4 regions of the Solidesulfovibrio carbinolicus genome follow, and region 3 is predicted to be linked to each of the others. Evidence: predicted binding sites of a transcription regulator. Region 3 holds the regulator's gene; each other region holds the start of a gene.
The links. The regulator sigma-54, encoded in region 3, starts transcription at its own class of promoters, with help from an activator protein. The targets are predictions, from matches to a motif close to CTGGCACGGNNNNTGCTT.
Positions count from the first base shown of each region.

Region 1: the regulator sigma-54 is predicted to act here: its motif matches at 2,202-2,219, upstream of C3Y92_RS06910 (motility associated factor glycosyltransferase family protein).
Region 2: the regulator sigma-54 is predicted to act here: its motif matches at 1,824-1,841, upstream of nifH (nitrogenase iron protein).
Region 4: the regulator sigma-54 is predicted to act here: its motif matches at 2,015-2,032, upstream of C3Y92_RS04460 (protoporphyrinogen/coproporphyrinogen oxidase).

Region 1 is NZ_CP026538.1:1,549,765-1,553,796, reverse strand. Features, by position in the region: gene C3Y92_RS06915 (Smr/MutS family protein) at 1-296, shown strand, start outside; gene C3Y92_RS06910 (motility associated factor glycosyltransferase family protein) at 401-2,170, opposite strand; gene C3Y92_RS06905 (cysteine synthase) at 2,297-4,032, shown strand, end outside.
Region 2 is NZ_CP026538.1:2,265,144-2,269,175, reverse strand. Features, by position in the region: gene C3Y92_RS10055 (Tex family protein) at 1-1,352, shown strand, start outside; gene nifH (nitrogenase iron protein) at 1,883-2,707, shown strand; gene C3Y92_RS10045 (P-II family nitrogen regulator) at 2,756-3,085, shown strand; gene C3Y92_RS10040 (P-II family nitrogen regulator) at 3,097-3,471, shown strand; gene nifD (nitrogenase molybdenum-iron protein alpha chain) at 3,523-4,032, shown strand, end outside.
Region 3 is NZ_CP026538.1:2,704,637-2,708,668, reverse strand. Features, by position in the region: gene C3Y92_RS12185 (CTP synthase) at 1-99, shown strand, start outside; gene C3Y92_RS12180 (KdsC family phosphatase) at 310-846, shown strand; gene rpoN (RNA polymerase factor sigma-54) at 978-2,408, shown strand; gene hpf (ribosome hibernation-promoting factor, HPF/YfiA family) at 2,459-3,007, shown strand; gene C3Y92_RS12165 (PTS sugar transporter subunit IIA) at 3,008-3,457, shown strand; gene rapZ (RNase adapter RapZ) at 3,546-4,032, shown strand, end outside.
Region 4 is NZ_CP026538.1:995,729-999,760, forward strand. Features, by position in the region: gene C3Y92_RS04455 (M24 family metallopeptidase) at 1-464, opposite strand, end outside; gene C3Y92_RS04460 (protoporphyrinogen/coproporphyrinogen oxidase) at 607-1,986, opposite strand; gene C3Y92_RS04465 (RNA recognition motif domain-containing protein) at 2,104-2,382, opposite strand; gene C3Y92_RS04470 (tetratricopeptide repeat protein) at 2,875-3,672, shown strand; gene C3Y92_RS04475 (lipoate--protein ligase) at 3,784-4,032, opposite strand, start outside.

The sequences.
Region 1 (4,032 bases), 1.2 Mb from region 3:
CCGCCGATCAGGCCAAGCTCACCCTGTTCCATTTCATGCGCGAGCAGTATCTGGCCGGCAAGCGCTGCCTGCTGCTCATTCCCGGGCGCGGGGCCAATTCCCCGGGCGGACTGCCGGTGCTCAAGGAAGAACTCAAGTCCTGGCTCACCCACGACCCCTTAAAGCGCGTGGTGCTGGCCTTTACCACCGCCCTGCCCCGCCACGGCGGCGCGGGCGCGCTGTACGTGCTCATGCGCAAATACAAAAAGACCAAGGGCAAGGTCCGCTTCGAAAAGGACTGGCCGGATTTCGGCTAGTGTCGCGTCCGGCAACCGTCGCCATCCCTGCCCCGGATCACGAAAAAACGCGGCCGCGCCCTTTCGGAGCGCGGCCGCGTCTCGTTTTGCGTCAAATTTTCGCTTCAGGCCGCCCAGGACCCCGACGGGGCCAGACAGGCGTCGATCTCCCGGGTCTTTTCCAGAATGCGGCCCCGGATGGCCTTGAATGCCGTCAGTTCCTTGACACCATAGCGTTTTTTGGTCTGCACCAGCCCAGCCAAGTCCATGATCTCGTTGTAGAGATAGGGCATGTAGAGCGGATCGTGGCGGGTGAAGAACTGGATCTGGGAGAGCAGGTCCTTGATCTCCCGCTGGTGCTTGTCGGCCTTGCGCATGAGCTTCTCCAGCCGCCTTGAAGCGTTTTTGAGCGACGTCGCCCAAGCTTCGGCCTTGGGCGAAAAGATGGGCCGCGAGCGCGGGCTGGCCGCCCGGGCCAGGGCCTCAAGGAACACATCCTTGGCCGCGCCCCGGCTGGCGAACAAATCGCCCGAAGCCAGATCGGTCGGCCCCACGTTGACCGCGCCGTCAATGACCACGCCGCCGCCGTAGAGGTTGAAAAAACCGGCCGAGGAGGCATTGATATCCTTTTCGATGTCGCGCTTGGCGGCCAGAAAGCCCATGTGGGTGTAGATGGTCTGGCCGTGCAGGTTTTTAAGCTTCACATCGTCGCGGGGATTGTAGGTGTGCACCCAGACGGCGTTGTGGTGGCCGTCCACGTGGGTGCGCTCGCCCTGCCAGGACAGGTCGCAGCCGACGAACACGAAGCGTTCGGCCCCGGCCCAGCCCAGCAGGCGCTCCAACGTCACCGACACGTTGCCGCCAGCGTCCAGCACCAGCTCCTGGTCCTTGAGCACATAGGTGCCGATGCCGCCCTGGGTCCACAACGGGATGCGCGGCCCGGGATAACGGGCCACCACCGCCGGGTCCATCTTGGTGGAATAGACAAAGGGGATATCGGCCGCAAACGACAGGTCGCGCAAATTATCCAGGCTTTGCATCATGTTGTCGTTAAAGTCGATGGCCAGGCACAGGTCGGGCTTGATGCCCAGCCGTTCAAGCGCCGGCAGGGTCTGGAGGGCGGCGGCGTAAAAGCCCTTGTCCCGGTGCTCCCGCAGCACCGGCGCGAACTCGGCCAGGGACGGCCCCGCGCCAAGCAGCACGGCCGTCAATCCCTTGGCCATGCCGGCCATGCGGGCCAGACTGCCCTCGTCCATGGCCCGGGAGTAGTTGCGCAGTTCGTTGCCGACCATGACTTCCTGCTTGTGGCGCAACGTGGTGAGCTCCACCGACAGGCTTTCCATCTTGGCTTTGACCAGCGCCCCCAGGCGGGGATATTCCGGCCCTATCTGCTGACAGGCCAGATCGTTTCGCAGCCAGACCCGGGAAAACAGGAAGCTCACGTCAAAATTTTGGATGGCCAACTCAATGTCGGCCGCCCGGGGCGGCACGAAACGCAGCTTGCCATGGCGCAGATAAGGCCGGTAATCGGTCTGGCCCAGGCAAGCCAGGAGCATTTCCGGCCGGGGTTCGGCCACCAGCACCTTGTGGGAATCCGGCGTGCCGGTCAGCACGTGGTTGAGGCCATAACCGATGCCCACGCCGACAATGATGGTGCCCGCGCCCTCAAGCTGCTCCTTGGGCCGCCAGTCGCGGTAGAAAAACGGCGGCGGCAGCTTCTCGAACAGCCCCACGCCGTCGTCCATGCGCCAGTCCACGATGCCCGAGGCGTTGCGGTGCAGCCGCTCGTGGACAATGGCCGGATCGGGATTTTCCTCGGCCAGCCAGCGCCCGACCGGGTCGCCGGTCTCGGCCAGATACGCCAGGTTGTCGGCAAGGTACTTGTTGATCTCCATGGCCCCTTCCTTGGTTGAACTGGCCAAGCCCAAGCAAATTTCCTGCCACTCTTGCCGGTTGGCGGTTTTTTGCCTACCACGGACCCTGCCCGGACGAATGCGGGCCAAATTTCCGAGAGGCGCGCCATGATCCACGATTCCGTGTTGTCCCTGGTCGGCAAGACCCCGCTGGTGCGGATGCGCCGGGTTTGCCCCAATCCGCGCGTGACCATCTGCGCCAAGATCGAGTCCCGAAACCCCGGCGGCTCCATCAAGGACCGGGTGGCCCTGGCCATGATCGAGGCGGCCGAACGCTCGGGGGAACTCACCTCCGGGCGCACGGTCATCGAGGCCACCTCGGGCAACACCGGCATCGGCCTGGCCATGGTCTGCGCCGTCAAGGGCTATCCGTTAAAGCTCCTCATGCCGGCCTCGGCCTCGGAGGAAAGAAAGCGCATCATGCGGGCCTACGGCGCGGAAATCGTACTCACCCCGGGCAATCGGGGCACGGATGGGGCCATCGAGGAAGCCTACCGCCTGGCCCGGGAAGAGCCCGACCGCTACGTGCTCATGGACCAGTTCAACAACCCGGCCAGCATCGAGGCCCACTACGCGGCCACGGCCGTGGAGATCTTCGAATCCACGGGCGGAGCCGTCACCCACGTGGTGGCCGCCCTGGGCACCTCGGGCACGGCCATGGGGCTGGTCAAGAAATTAAAAGAACTGAACCCCGCCATCACCGTGGTGGCGGTGGAGCCACGGCCCGGCCACAAGATCCAGGGCCTCAAAAACATGCAGGAGTCCTATCCGCCGGGCATATTTAACAAGCACGCCCTGGACGCCATCGTGCCGGTGGAGGACGAGGACGCCTTTGCCATGGCCCGGCGGCTGGCCCGGGACGAAGGCATCCTGGCCGGCATGAGCGGCGGCGCGGCCATGGCGGCGGCGGCGCGGCTGGCCGGGGAACTGGCCGAGGGGCTCATCGTGGTCATCCTGGCCGACAGCGGCGAGCGCTACCTGTCCACCACCCTTTTTGCCGCGCCCGAGAAAAAGGGCGTGGCGCTCACCAGCGTCGGCCAGCCCGAACCGGTCCATCTCGACCCGGCTGCGGCCGCGCCCGGGCTTTTCACCTTCGGCCCGCCCCTGTCCGAGCCCGGCGACCTGGACGCCTGGCGGCGCATCGTCACCCTGGACGTGTTGCGGCGCACCCTTGCCCGCTCCGGCGGCCGGCCGACCCTGGCCGTGGGCCTGGCCGACCTGGACGACCGCTGCCTGGAGGCCTCGCGGGCGGCCGGGCGCAAGTGCCGGGAGTACGCCGAGAAGGCCCGGGAGCAGGTCGCCGCCCTGGCCGCCAGCCTGGGCGTGGCCGACGCGGTCTTTCCCCTGGCCGGCGAGGCCATGGACGAGGCCATGGCCCTGGCCCGCAAGCTCATGGACAAGGGCCTGGCCTACGAAAAACTGCGCAGCGTCTATTTCGACGTGGCCCGGGACAAGGCCTACGGCGGCCTGCTCGGCCTCGACATGACCAAGCTGTGCCTGGGCAAGACCGTGGACCTCGACTCCTACGCCAAGGACCATCCCCGGGATTTCACGCTTTTAAAACGCGTGAGCCTCAAGGACCTCAAGGCCGGCGACGTCTGGGCCACGGCCTGGGGCAACGTGCGGCCGAGCTGGTTTCTCCAGATGGCCTCGGCGGCCGTGCGCACCCTGCCGGCCGTGACGGTGGTGGCCACCGACGAGGACAAGACCTTCCCGCACATCGAGAACCTGCGTGCCGTCTGGGCTGGCGGGGCCGGGCTGGCCCCGGCCGTCTGGCTGGTTGGCGGGCGCATCTGCGGCCGCGAAGGAGCCCAGGCCGTGCCGACCCTGGCCGATCTGCTCGG
Region 2 (4,032 bases), 440 kb from region 3:
TGGCCGAGGCGGCCGCCGACGCCTACAAGCGCCTGCTTGGGCCGTCGCTGGAAAACGAGCTGCGCGCCAGCCTCAAGGACCGGGCCGACCGGGAGGCCATCGCCATCTTTGCAGCCAATCTGCGGCAAGTGCTCCTGGCCGCGCCCCTGGGGCAGGCCCGGGTGCTGGCCCTGGACCCGGGATTTCGCACCGGGGCCAAGCTGGCCGTCCTCGACGCCCAAGGCAACCTGCTCCACTACGAGACCATCTTCCCCACCGGTTCCGAGCGCCAGCGGGACCAGGCGGCCGAGACCCTGCGCCAGCTGTGCGCCGACCAGGCCATCGAGGCCATTGCCGTGGGCAACGGCACGGCCGGGCGCGAGACCGAACGCTTCGTGGCCGACCTGGGCTTGGGCGTGCCGGTCATCCTGGTCAACGAAGCCGGAGCATCAATCTACTCGGCTTCGGAAACGGCCCGCAACGAATTCCCGGACCTCGACCTGACCGTGCGCGGCGCGGTAAGCATCGGCCGCCGGCTCATGGACCCGCTAGCCGAGCTGGTCAAGATCGACCCCAAATCCATTGGCGTGGGCCAGTACCAGCACGACGTGGACCAGGCCGCCCTCAGGAAGGCCCTGGACGAGGTCGTGTCCAGCTGCGTCAACGCCGTGGGCGTGGACCTCAACACGGCCAGCGTGGAGCTGCTCACCGCCGTCTCCGGACTTGGACCCGGCCTTGCCGCCAACATCGTGGCCCACCGCAAGGAGCACGGCCCGTTTCGCTCCCGGGCCGAACTGCGCAAGGTCAAGCGCCTTGGCCCCAAGGCCTTTGAGCAGGCGGCCGGATTCCTGCGCCTTCGCGGCGGAGCGCCCCTGGACGCCACGGCCGTGCATCCCGAGCGCTACACCCTGGTCGGGCGCATGGCCAAGGACCTGGGTTGCGCCGTGACCGACCTCATCGCCAAGGCGAGCCTGCGGGAAGGCATCGACCCGGCCCGCTACGTCGGCGACGACGTGGGCCTGGAAACCCTGCGCGACATCCTGGCCGAACTGGCCAAGCCCGGACGCGACCCCAGGCCGACGTTTACGGCCTTTGCCTTTGCCGAAGGGGTGAGCGAACTGGCCGATCTGCGCCCGGGCATGCGGCTGCCGGGCCGGGTCACCAACGTTACGGCCTTTGGCGCGTTTGTGGATGTGGGCGTGCACCGCGACGGCCTTGTGCATGTGAGCCATCTGGCCGACGCGTACGTGGCCGATCCGTCCAAGGTGGTGGCGGCCGGCCAGGAGGTCATGGTGACGGTGCTGACCATCGACAAGGAAAGGGGGCGGCTGAGCCTGAGCATGAAGTCCGAGCCGCAAGCAAACATGGGATAACGGGCCTGCTCCGCGCCGCCGCCCGGCCGCGCACGTCTCTCCCCAAGGCTGACCGCGCGGCCTGGAGCGCGGCCCTTGGCCGGACCGCAGTCGCGCCCTGCAGTCTGACCTTGCCGACCGTTTGATTCTGCGCCTCCCTATTTCCAAATTCGTCAAAACAACCCCAGACACTCCCCTTCTTTACCTGTGAGGCGGCCCCCTTGTCCGGAGTCCGCCTCGCAACGCAAAACCCTGAAGTACAGTGACAATCTTCTGCTTCGCGGTTCCTCGCCCTCCCGAAGCGGCCATCCGTGGCCGGCATCCTTTCTCCCGCGAGTAGAGACTTGCGACATTTATGTCGAACATTTTTGTCGCGCAAAAGGCAACAAAAATGTCCGAAACCATTGGCGACTGTTAGCACCCAAAGTCGACTAATCGCTTATAATCTATTATATCAGCAAGTTAAACAAAATGCATCACGCCCCATGCACGCTGGCATGACTCTTGCCTAAAGAAGAGCATTCCAACTTTGCAGCAGGAGGCATTACAAAATGCGCAAGATCGCTATCTACGGAAAGGGCGGCATCGGCAAGTCCACCACCACGCAGAACACCGTCGCCGGGCTGGCGGAAATGGGCAAGAAGGTCATGGTGGTCGGTTGCGACCCGAAGGCCGACTCCACCCGTCTGCTCCTGCACGGTCTGGCCCAGAAGACCGTTCTCGACACCCTGCGCGAGGAAGGCGAAGACGTCGAACTCGATGATATCCTCAAGGAAGGCTACGGCGGTACCATGTGCACCGAGTCCGGCGGCCCTGAGCCCGGCGTCGGCTGCGCCGGCCGCGGCATCATCACCTCCATCAACCTCCTGGAGCAGCTCGGCGCTTACGAGGAAGACAAGCAGCTCGACTACGTCTTCTACGACGTGCTCGGCGACGTCGTGTGCGGCGGTTTCGCCATGCCCATCCGCGACGGCAAGGCCGAGGAAATCTACATCGTCTGCTCCGGCGAAATGATGGCCATGTACGCCGCCAACAACATTTGCAAGGGCATCGTCAAGTACGCCGACACCGGCGGTGTGCGCCTGGGCGGCATCATCTGCAACAGCCGTAAGGTCGATTTCGAAAAGGAAATGATCGAAGAGCTGTGCCGCCAGATCGGCACCCAGATGATCCACTTCATGCCCCGCGAAAACCAGGTGCAGCGCGCTGAAATCAACCGCAAGACGGTCATCGACTACTCCCCCGAGCACGCCCAGGCCGACGAATACCGCGCCCTGGCCAAGAAGATCGACGAGAACAAGATGCTGGTCATTCCCAAGCCCCTGGAAATCGCCCAGCTCGAAAAGCTGCTCGTCGACTTCGGCATCGCCAACTAGCGCGCCGCTGCTCCAAAACACAACACACGCACGCAAGGAGTATTTCATATGCAGACCATGGTCAGAGCGATTGTCCGCCCCGAGAAGACCGATGAAGTCCTGTCCGCCCTGATGGACGCCGGTTTCCCCGCCGTCACCAAGTTCAACGTGGCCGGTCGCGGCAAGCAGCGCGGCATCAAGATCGGCGAGATCCAGTACGACGAGATCCCCAAGGTCATGCTCATCTGCGTCGTGCCCGACTGCGACAAGGACTTCGTGATCAAGACCATCATGGAAAGCGCCCGCAGCGGTTCCAAGGGAGCCTTTGGCGACGGCAAGATCTTCGTCAGCCCAGTGGAAGAGATGTACACCATCTCCTCCGGCGTCAAGGAAGCCTAAGGGGGCGCGTCATGAAGGAGATTATGGCGGTCATCCGCATGAACAAGATGAACCAGACCAAGAAGGCCTTGGCCGACGCGGGCATCCCGGCCTTCGTGGCCCGCGAGGGCTACGGACGCGGCAAGGGTCTGGTCAACCAGGCGGTGCTTGACGGCGCCGCGGCCGGCAACGAGGAAGCCATCGCGCTTCTGGGCACCAAGGGCCGCCTGTACCCCAAGCGCATCATATCCATCGTGGTCCCCGACAATCAGGTCAAGGAAGCTGTGGACGCCCTGATTAGCGTCAACAAGACCGGCCAGGCCGGCGACGGCAAGATCTTCGTGTTGCCCGTCTCCGATTCCGTGCGGGTCAGGACCGGCGAAGCCGGCGAAGCGGCCATCGTCTAGCCCGGTTTGGCGGACGTCCACGGACCCCAAGACCAATGAGGTAGCAGCGAGATGAGCACCAAGCCCACCAATGTCGAAGAGATCAAGAAGGAATTGATCGCCAAGATGCCCACCAAGGTCGCGCGCAAGCGGGCCAAGTCCATCCTCCCGGGCACCGAGGTCGGCGAACCGATTCCGGAAATTCAGTCCAACGTCCGCACCATCCCCGGCGTCATCACCCAGCGCGGCTGCACCTACGCCGGTTGCAAGGGCGTCGTTCTCGGCCCCTCCCGGGATATCGTCAACCTGACCCACGGCCCCATAGGCTGCGGCTTCTACTCCTGGCTCACCCGCCGCAACCAGACCGACGCCGGTCCGGACGGGGAGAACTTCATCCCCTACGCCTTCTCCACCGACATGACCGAGCACGACATCGTGTTCGGCGGCGAGAAGAAGCTACGCGCGGCCATCCAGGAAGCCTACGACAACTTCCATCCCAAGGCCATTTCCATCTTCTCCACCTGTCCGGTGGGCCTTATCGGCGACGACATCCACGCCGTGGCCCGCACCATGCAGGAAGAG
Region 3 (4,032 bases):
CTGGGCTGCCAGTTCCATCCCGAATTCAAGAGCAGCCCCATGCGTCCGCATCCGCTGTTCCGCGAGTTCGTGGCCGCGGCCAAGCGGCACAAGGGCTAGACGGCCCAAGCGCAAAAAGATGGCTCGGTCCGGGGAAGGCGGCTTCTCCGGACTTTTTTTGGGCCAAAGGGCTGCATGGCTTGGCAAGGCTCTAAAAACGTTTATCTTCTGGTCATGGTGCGATTTTTGGGCTAGATTGCGCCTGTCGGCGGCCAGGGTAGGGCGTTGCTTTTTCGCTTCGCGGCCGTCGTATCGCAAAGGGAGTCTATTATGTCCGAAGACGCCAAACTGGCCATTGCGCGCGCCCGGGACGTGGAGCTGCTGGTGCTCGACGTTGATGGGGTCATGACCGACGGCGGCATCTACGTCGATGCCCGGGGCGAGGTGATCAAGCGTTTCCATGTCCACGACGGGTTGGGCATCAAGGCGGCCCAGGCGGCGGGACTGGCCGTGGCGGTCATAAGCGGCCTGGACAGCCCGGCCGTGGCCGCCCGGATGCGGGAACTGGGCATCGAGGAGTACCACCCCGGCCACTACCGCAAGGTGGGTGTGCTGGAAGGCATTCTCGCCCGGGCCGGGTTGGCCCCGCATCAGGCCGCCTTTCTCGGCGACGATTGGGTGGACGCCGGCCCCATGGAGCTGGTCGGGCTGCCCATGGCCGTGGCCGACGCCCAGCCGGAGATCCTTGATCTGGCCTTGTGGGTGTCGCGGCGCGGGGGAGGGCAGGGCGCGGTGCGCGAGGCCGTGCGTTATATTTTGGCCGCCAAGGGCCGGTTGGAAGCCGCCTACCAGTGGTTCCTCGGCTGAAGGCCGATAGTGCCGATTGCCACAAGGCTTCAATTGTGGCATGGTTTTTGTTGGGCGGGGTGGCCCTCGTCCGGGCAAGGCCCACAGACAATTCCCGATAACGTCAACGACATTCGAGCACGGCGGTAAGCATGGCCCTGGAACTGCGGCAGCAACTCAAGCTTTCCCAACAGCTGGTGATGACCCCCCAGCTGCAGCAAGCCATCAAGCTCTTGCAGCTGTCGCGGCTGGAGCTGCTTGAAAGCGTGCAGCAGGAGCTTTTGGAAAATCCTCTTCTGGAGGAATCCGTCGAGGAGGACCGCCAGCCCGAACGCGTCATGGTCGAGGACAACAACGGCCCCACGGGAGCCGACGCGGCCATCGAAAAGGAACTGCTCAAAAACGCCGAGTGGGACGACTACCTTGGCGATTTCGCCAGCACGAGCAAGCAGTCCCTGTCCCGCGACCTGGAAGTGCCCGAGGAGGGCATGGCTTTCGACGCCCGTTTGGCCTCCAAGCCGTCCCTCGACGGCCACCTCGGCTGGCAGATGCACCTGTCTAATTTTACGGCCAAGGAAGTCGAGATCGGCGAGACCATCGTCGGCAGCCTCAATTCCTCGGGCTATCTGCGGGCCACGGTGGAGGAAATCGCCGGCATGGCCAACGCCGACCCGGCCCATGTCGAAAAGGTGCTCCACCGTCTCCAGCGCTTCGATCCCGTGGGCGTGGCCGCCCGCACTCCCAGCGAATGCCTGCTCATACAAATCGAGGTCTACGGCTATGACGATCCCATCCTGATCGAACTCGTTCGCGAGCATCTCGAAGACCTCGAAAAGAAGCGCTACAAGCCCCTGGCCAAGAAATTTCACCTGACCATGGAAAAGCTCAAGGAATACCTGGAGCTGATCCAGACCCTCGATCCCATGCCCGGGGCCAGCTATGGTTCGGGCGACCCGATCTACGTCAGCCCGGACGCCTTCGTCTACAAGTACGGCGAGGACTTCGTCATCCTGCTCAACGAGGAGGGGATGCCGCGCCTGGGACTCAACATGTCCTACACCGACGGCAGCCTGCCGCGAAACGACAAGGACAAGGACTACCTCCAGGATAAGATGCGTTCGGCCATGTGGCTCATGAAGAGCCTGTACCAGCGCCAGCGCACGCTTTATAAGGTTTTGGAGAGCATCGTGAAGTTTCAGCGCGGCTTTTTCGAGGACGGCGTGACCCGGCTGCGGCCGCTGATCCTCAAGGACGTGGCCGACGACATCAGCATGCATGAGTCCACCGTCAGCCGCATCACGTCCAACAAGTACGTGGCCACGCCCCACGGCATTTTCGAGCTCAAGTTCTTTTTCAACAGCGCCCTGGAGCTCGACGACGGCGGCACCGTGGGTTCCGAATCGGTCAAGGCCATGATCAAGCGGATTATTTCCGGCGAGAACGCCAAGAAGCCCATCAGCGACGAGGCCATCGCCGACATGCTCAAAGACGAGCTGCAAATCAACATCGCCCGGCGAACCGTGGCCAAGTACCGCACGGCCATGGGAATCGAGTCGTCGTCGAAGCGCAAGGCGGTTTTCTGATGCTTCGGGCCGGGATTCCGGCCCCTCACCACGCCAGCCTGGAGGATTCTATGAACATCACCTTTAATTTCAAGAATTTCGAGCCGTCTGACCATTTGCGCGATTATGCCAGGAAGCGCTTTGAAAAGCTTGGCAAGTACACCTCGTCCACCGACACCTCGGAAGTCCAGGTCAACCTGGCCGTGGAAAAGACCCGGCAGATGGCCGACGTCATCTTCCTGGCCGACAATATGCATATCTCGGCCCATGAAACCTCCGAGGACATGTACTCCACCATTGACCTGATCCTCGACAAGATCGAGGCTCAGGCCAAGAAGTTCCGCGAGAAGCAAAAGGACCGCCGCCGCCAGACCGTGGAGCAGGTCCGCATGGACGTCATCAGCATCAGCGAGGACGCCGCCGGCGGCCGCGTGCCCACCATCATCGAAACCGACGAGTACCAGCCCAAGCCCATGGCCGTGGAAGAAGCCGCCATGCAGCTTGAGGCCCTCAAGTACGAATTTTTGGTGTTCATCAACTCCGAAACCGAACGGCCCAACGTCATCTACCGCCTGCGCAACGGCGACTTCGGCCTCATCGATCCTGGAACGGGCGCTTAGATGCGGTTAGAGGACTATCTCCAGCCCGAGTTCGTCATCGGGAATCTTGCGTCGGAGTCCAAGTCCGAAGTGTTGGCCGAGCTCGTGGCCCCCATCAAGAAGCAGTGGCCCGATTTTGACGCCAAACGCGCCCATCAGGTGCTGCTCGACCGGGAAAACCTCGGCACCACGGGCATCGGCGACGGGGTGGCCATTCCCCACGGCAAGATGGAGAGCCTCGAACGCATCGTCATCGTCGTCGGGAGAAGCCTTGCGGGCGTCAGCTTCGATGCGCTGGACTTCAAGCCCTGCCGCATCTTCTTCCTGGTGCTCGCGCCCGAGCATGTCGCGGGCCTGCATTTGCGCATTCTGGCCCACATCTCGCGGCTTTTGTCCGACGAATCCTTCCGGCGGGCCTTTTTGGCCGCCGAAACCGACGAGGCCTTGCGGCAGGTGCTCGCCGCCGCCTAAGGCTGCCTGAAAAAACGTTTCCCGCGCGTTTGTCGTCACACAAACGCGCGGGAAATTTGTTAAGCCCTTGGGCCGGAAGGTGAATGCCATGGAACATGCGGCCAGGGAACTCCCCGTCGTTATCTTGACCGGCCTGTCCGGGTCCGGAAAATCCACAGCCCTTCGCGTCTTCGAGGACCTGGGTTTTTTTTGCGTGGACGGGTTGCCGGTCAGCCTCGTGCCCAAGCTCATGAGCCTTTTCGACGACAAGGGCGGCCAGCGCTACAAAGGCCTGGCCCTGGGCATGGACGTGCGCCAAGCCGACCTCGACACCGACTGGGGCGCGACCCTGGCCGAGGTGCGGCGCAAACAGGACCTCACCCAGATCATCTTTTTCGAGGCCGACAACGGCGAGATCATCCGCCGCTACGCCACTACTCGCCGCCCGCATCCTTTGGAAAGCGCCGAGAGGGGCCTTGAGCAAGCGGTCGTGGCCGAGCGCGAACGCATGCGCCCCCTTCGCGACGCCGCCGACATGGTGCTGGACACCACCCATTTCACCATCCACGATCTGCGCCGCAAGCTCCAGGAGAAAT
Region 4 (4,032 bases), 1.7 Mb from region 3:
CGCATCCGGGCGATCTCGGCGGCGTCCTTGCGCAGGCGCAGCGGCTCCACGGCCAGGGCCACGGGCGTTAGGGGCAGAAGCGCGGACAGCCGGCCGTGGACGTCGAAGGACAGGCCGGCCGGCTCGAACCCCAGGCGCGTCACCCCTCGGGCCTTGAGGAAATCGGCGATGGCGGCGTAGCGCCCGGCCCCGTAGATGCAGAGGTTTTTTTCCGGCCACAGGCGCAGGGCGGCGTCGCGGTAGCGGGCGTCGGTGAAGAGATAGTCGTCGCCGTCGGCCGTGACAACGACATAGCCGGCGCTCTCGTTGCACTGGGGGTCGTGGAGTTCGAAGCCGCTTAAATAGAAACGGTTGGCGGCGTGGGACACGAGCAGGGCGTCGTGGCCCATGGCGGCCAGGGCGGCGCGCAAGCGGTCGCGGCGGCCGGCGAAAACGGGGCAGCCGCTTGTGGCGGTGGCGGTCATGGCATCTCCTTCAGGCGGGACGCGCCCGCCCGCGAAGGTGTTTCAGATCGGGCCGGCGACGTCAACCGGCCGGCGGTCGGACGGGATATGGCGCGAGGAAACGCCTGCGCCCTCGGCTGGCCGACGCGTCGGAGGCAGGTTGTTAAAGCGCGTAGACGGTTTCCGGTTGTCCCAGGACGTGCCGCTGGGCCCACTCGATGCCCTGCATGATGGAGTGGTCCATGTTGCCGACCTCGTATTTCCAGCCGCCGAAGCGTCCCCGGGACTGGATGCCCAGGCGCTCCAGGGCCGGCTGGAGCACGGCCAGGGCGGCGTCGCGCTCCAGGCAGGGGATGGGGTAGGCGTAGTCCACCCGCATTTCCCAGGAGGCGTTCTGGCCGGCGACGTCGGCCGGGGCCAAAAGCGTTGTGGCGACCAAGCCGTCCACGGTGGCCCGCTCCAGGCCGGCGAAGTCGGCCGGCTTGTGGGCGGAAAAGCTGGTCTCGGTCATGAACGCCCGGCTGCGCGGGATCATGCCGTCGGGGTCGGGGGTGTTTAAGGGCGAATAGTTGTGGAAATTGGTGACCCGATAAAACGGGCAGTCGGCTTCCGGGAAATACATCCAGCAGCGCGGGTCCGGGGGCGCGCCGGCAAAGCCCAGGCCGTGGATGACCGAGCCGCTGTGCTTGAGCCGTCCGGCCGCCTCGATCATGGCCGGGCTGGCCCCTTCCAGCTGGTCGGCGACGAAACGGTCCAGGGGGCCGGTGGTCAGCAGATGGTCGTAGAGGATGATGTCGCCGGAGGCGGTGAGCACGGTCTTTTCGGCCGCATCGACCCGGCGGCAGGCCTCGCCCAGGCGTAGCCGGTCGGCAAAGCGGGCGGCCAGACGGCGAAAGATCTCGCCCGTGCCGCCGCGCAGGGGAAAGCTGAAGGTGTTGTTGGGGCCCCAGGCCACGTCGTCGGCGCCGTAGATGATGTTTTTGACCACCCGTCCGGCGTCCACCACCGAGACGCGCTCGCCGATCCAGCGGTGGGACATGGCCGTGGCCGGATGGGCCCAGACCTTGAAATTGTAGGGGACCATAAAAAGGCGCGCGATGCCCGGGCCGAACACCCGGTCGATCCACTCCCGGAAGTTGGCCGGCGCATCGGGGTGGACCCCGGCGGCGGCGTCGCGGCCGGCGGCCAGCAGCCCTTCGACGCATTCCCAGACGAGGTCCGGGGGCAGTCGGCGGATGTTGTTCTGGAAGGGGTAGGGAACGAAGGTTCCGGCCAGGCGAATCCAGGATTCGCGCTGGTGGCGCAGGACCTCGTCGCCAAGCAGTTCGTCGAGGAGCTTGTCGAAGGCTTTGTAGTGGGAGAAAACGACGTGTCCGCCCACGTCCCAGGTGTAGCCGGCGGCGTCGGTGAAGCTGGCGGCCAGGCCGCCGGGATAGGGATGGCGTTCCAGGACGAGAAAATCGTTTTCGCCGAGTTCGGCCAGGCGGTTGGCCGCGCCAAGGCCCGTGGGGCCGGCTCCGATGATCAGATATTTGACGCGCATGGTTGCCTCCTGGGGGATGGGGGCAGGCGAGCAACAACAGGGCCAGCCGGGAGTGGACAATAAAACTCCCGGGGCCGGACGAGCCGGTCCCGGGAGGAAAGATGTTGCGCCGGGCGTTTACCAGGCCGGGCGGCGGGGGGGACGCGGAGCGCGGGGCTTGGCCTCGTTGACCTTGAGGCTACGGCCTTCGAACTCGGCGCCGTCCAGGGCCCGGATGGCTTCGTCAGCGGCGGCGTCGTCGTCCATCTCCACGAATCCGAAGCCGCGCGGTTTGCCGGTCTCGCGGTCGGAAATCAGTTTGACGGACTGGACGGGGCCGTAACGGCCAAACAGGTCACGGACGCTTTCCTCGGTGGTGCGGAAGGGCAGGTTGCCAACATAGATGTTTTTGGACATGAGACACGGACTCCCAAAACGGTTGACGTCAGCGAACGCGAAGCGTGGACGGAGGAGGGCTACCCGCCGGCTACGCTCCTCCCCGGGACAAACCCATCGGCCCTTGGGCCGTGAAGGCCTGACAGTTGGAGTGCGCCTGTCCGTCGGGACGGCGAAGGAAGATATGGCAGGCGTTGCGCACTCGTATTCCAGACTCCGTTAGAGTCTCGCCGCGCAAACACGGGGAGGACGGTCACGCACCACACGCGAAGTCGTCACGGGTTTGAGCGAACATGGAAAACGATACCGAACCGGTCAATGGCTGGCAAGAAAAATTGTTCCTTTTTCCCCTTACATCCTGAAATTTTTCCGGTTTGCGTTGTTCCAAACCCGTCTTGAGGGTGTTTATTCCGACGAAAAGAGGATGCTTTCAGTCGTGAAATGCACTATCCTGTCCCTATGTGCTCGGGCACGCGTCCGGCGCGCCAACGTCAGGGAGGGCTGTACGACGCCATGACGGGAAAAATCGGGGCCGAGCGTTTCGCCGTGGCCGTGTCGGTACGCGAAACCTATAAAATGGGCTTTAGCGGCACGACCCGCGAAGGCGAGCGGGTGCTTTACTATTACGCCGAAAAAACGCCCGAGGCGGGCATCAGCATCCAGGCCTTAAACGGCAACAGCGTGCCCAGCGGCGAGGTCACGCCGGTGAGCGATGAGGAATTCCTCCAGAAGTTCAAACCCGAGCCGCTCATGTACTACAATCTGGTCAAGCCGCGCATGGAAGCCATGCAGGCCGAGCTGGATCGCGGCGAGAAGCACCTGGAGGCCGGCCGGCTGGAGCGGGCCGAGGAATCCTTTCAGAAAGCCCTGGCCTACGACGCCGAGAACCTGCGCGCCATCTTCGGCCTGGGCAACGCCTATCTGTCCGGCGGCAAGCTCGACGACGCCCGCGACATCTTCGACAAGATCATGGGCATCGAGCTGGCCTTTGGCCCGGAAAACAAGTTTCTTTTCAACGAATTCGGCATCCGGATGCGCAAGGCCGGGCTGTTGGCCCTGGCCAAGTCGTATTACGAGAAAGCCCTGGCCGTCAGCGAAAACGACGAAAACCTGCTGTTTAATCTCGGCCGGGTGCTCTACGAGTTGGAGGAGTACGACGGCGCGGTGGAGGCGGCCGAGCGCTGTCTGGCCATCAATCCCGGTTTTCTCATCGCGGCCAAGCTGGCCAAGGCGGCCCGCCGCCAGGCGGCCACGGCAGCTGTCGGCGACGCTACGCCTGGGGCTGCGTCCCCGCTCGCGCAAGACGCCTGACCGGCCCCGCAACCCCCTTTATCCTTTTCCCATTTGGGGGGTCTGGGGGCATCAGGCCCCCAGCCGCCGGAGGCATTCTTCCTTCTTCCCTCTTTCCCCTCTCTCCGTCCCCTAAAACAAACACTCCACCAACTCCTCCACGCCCACGCCCAGCAGATACTCGCCCAGCTCCACCCCGCCCAAGCACTCGGCCAGGGCGTCGCGGTCGTGGCGGCAGCCGGCCAGCGCCGCTTCCAGCTCGGCCACGTCGCGCCGGCCGAAATAGTCGCCCAGAAGCCGCGCCGCAAGGATGACGCCGCCTTTGACGTCCAGATGGGCCTCGATGAGCCCGCCGGGCGTGCGGCGCGTCCGGGTGAAGCC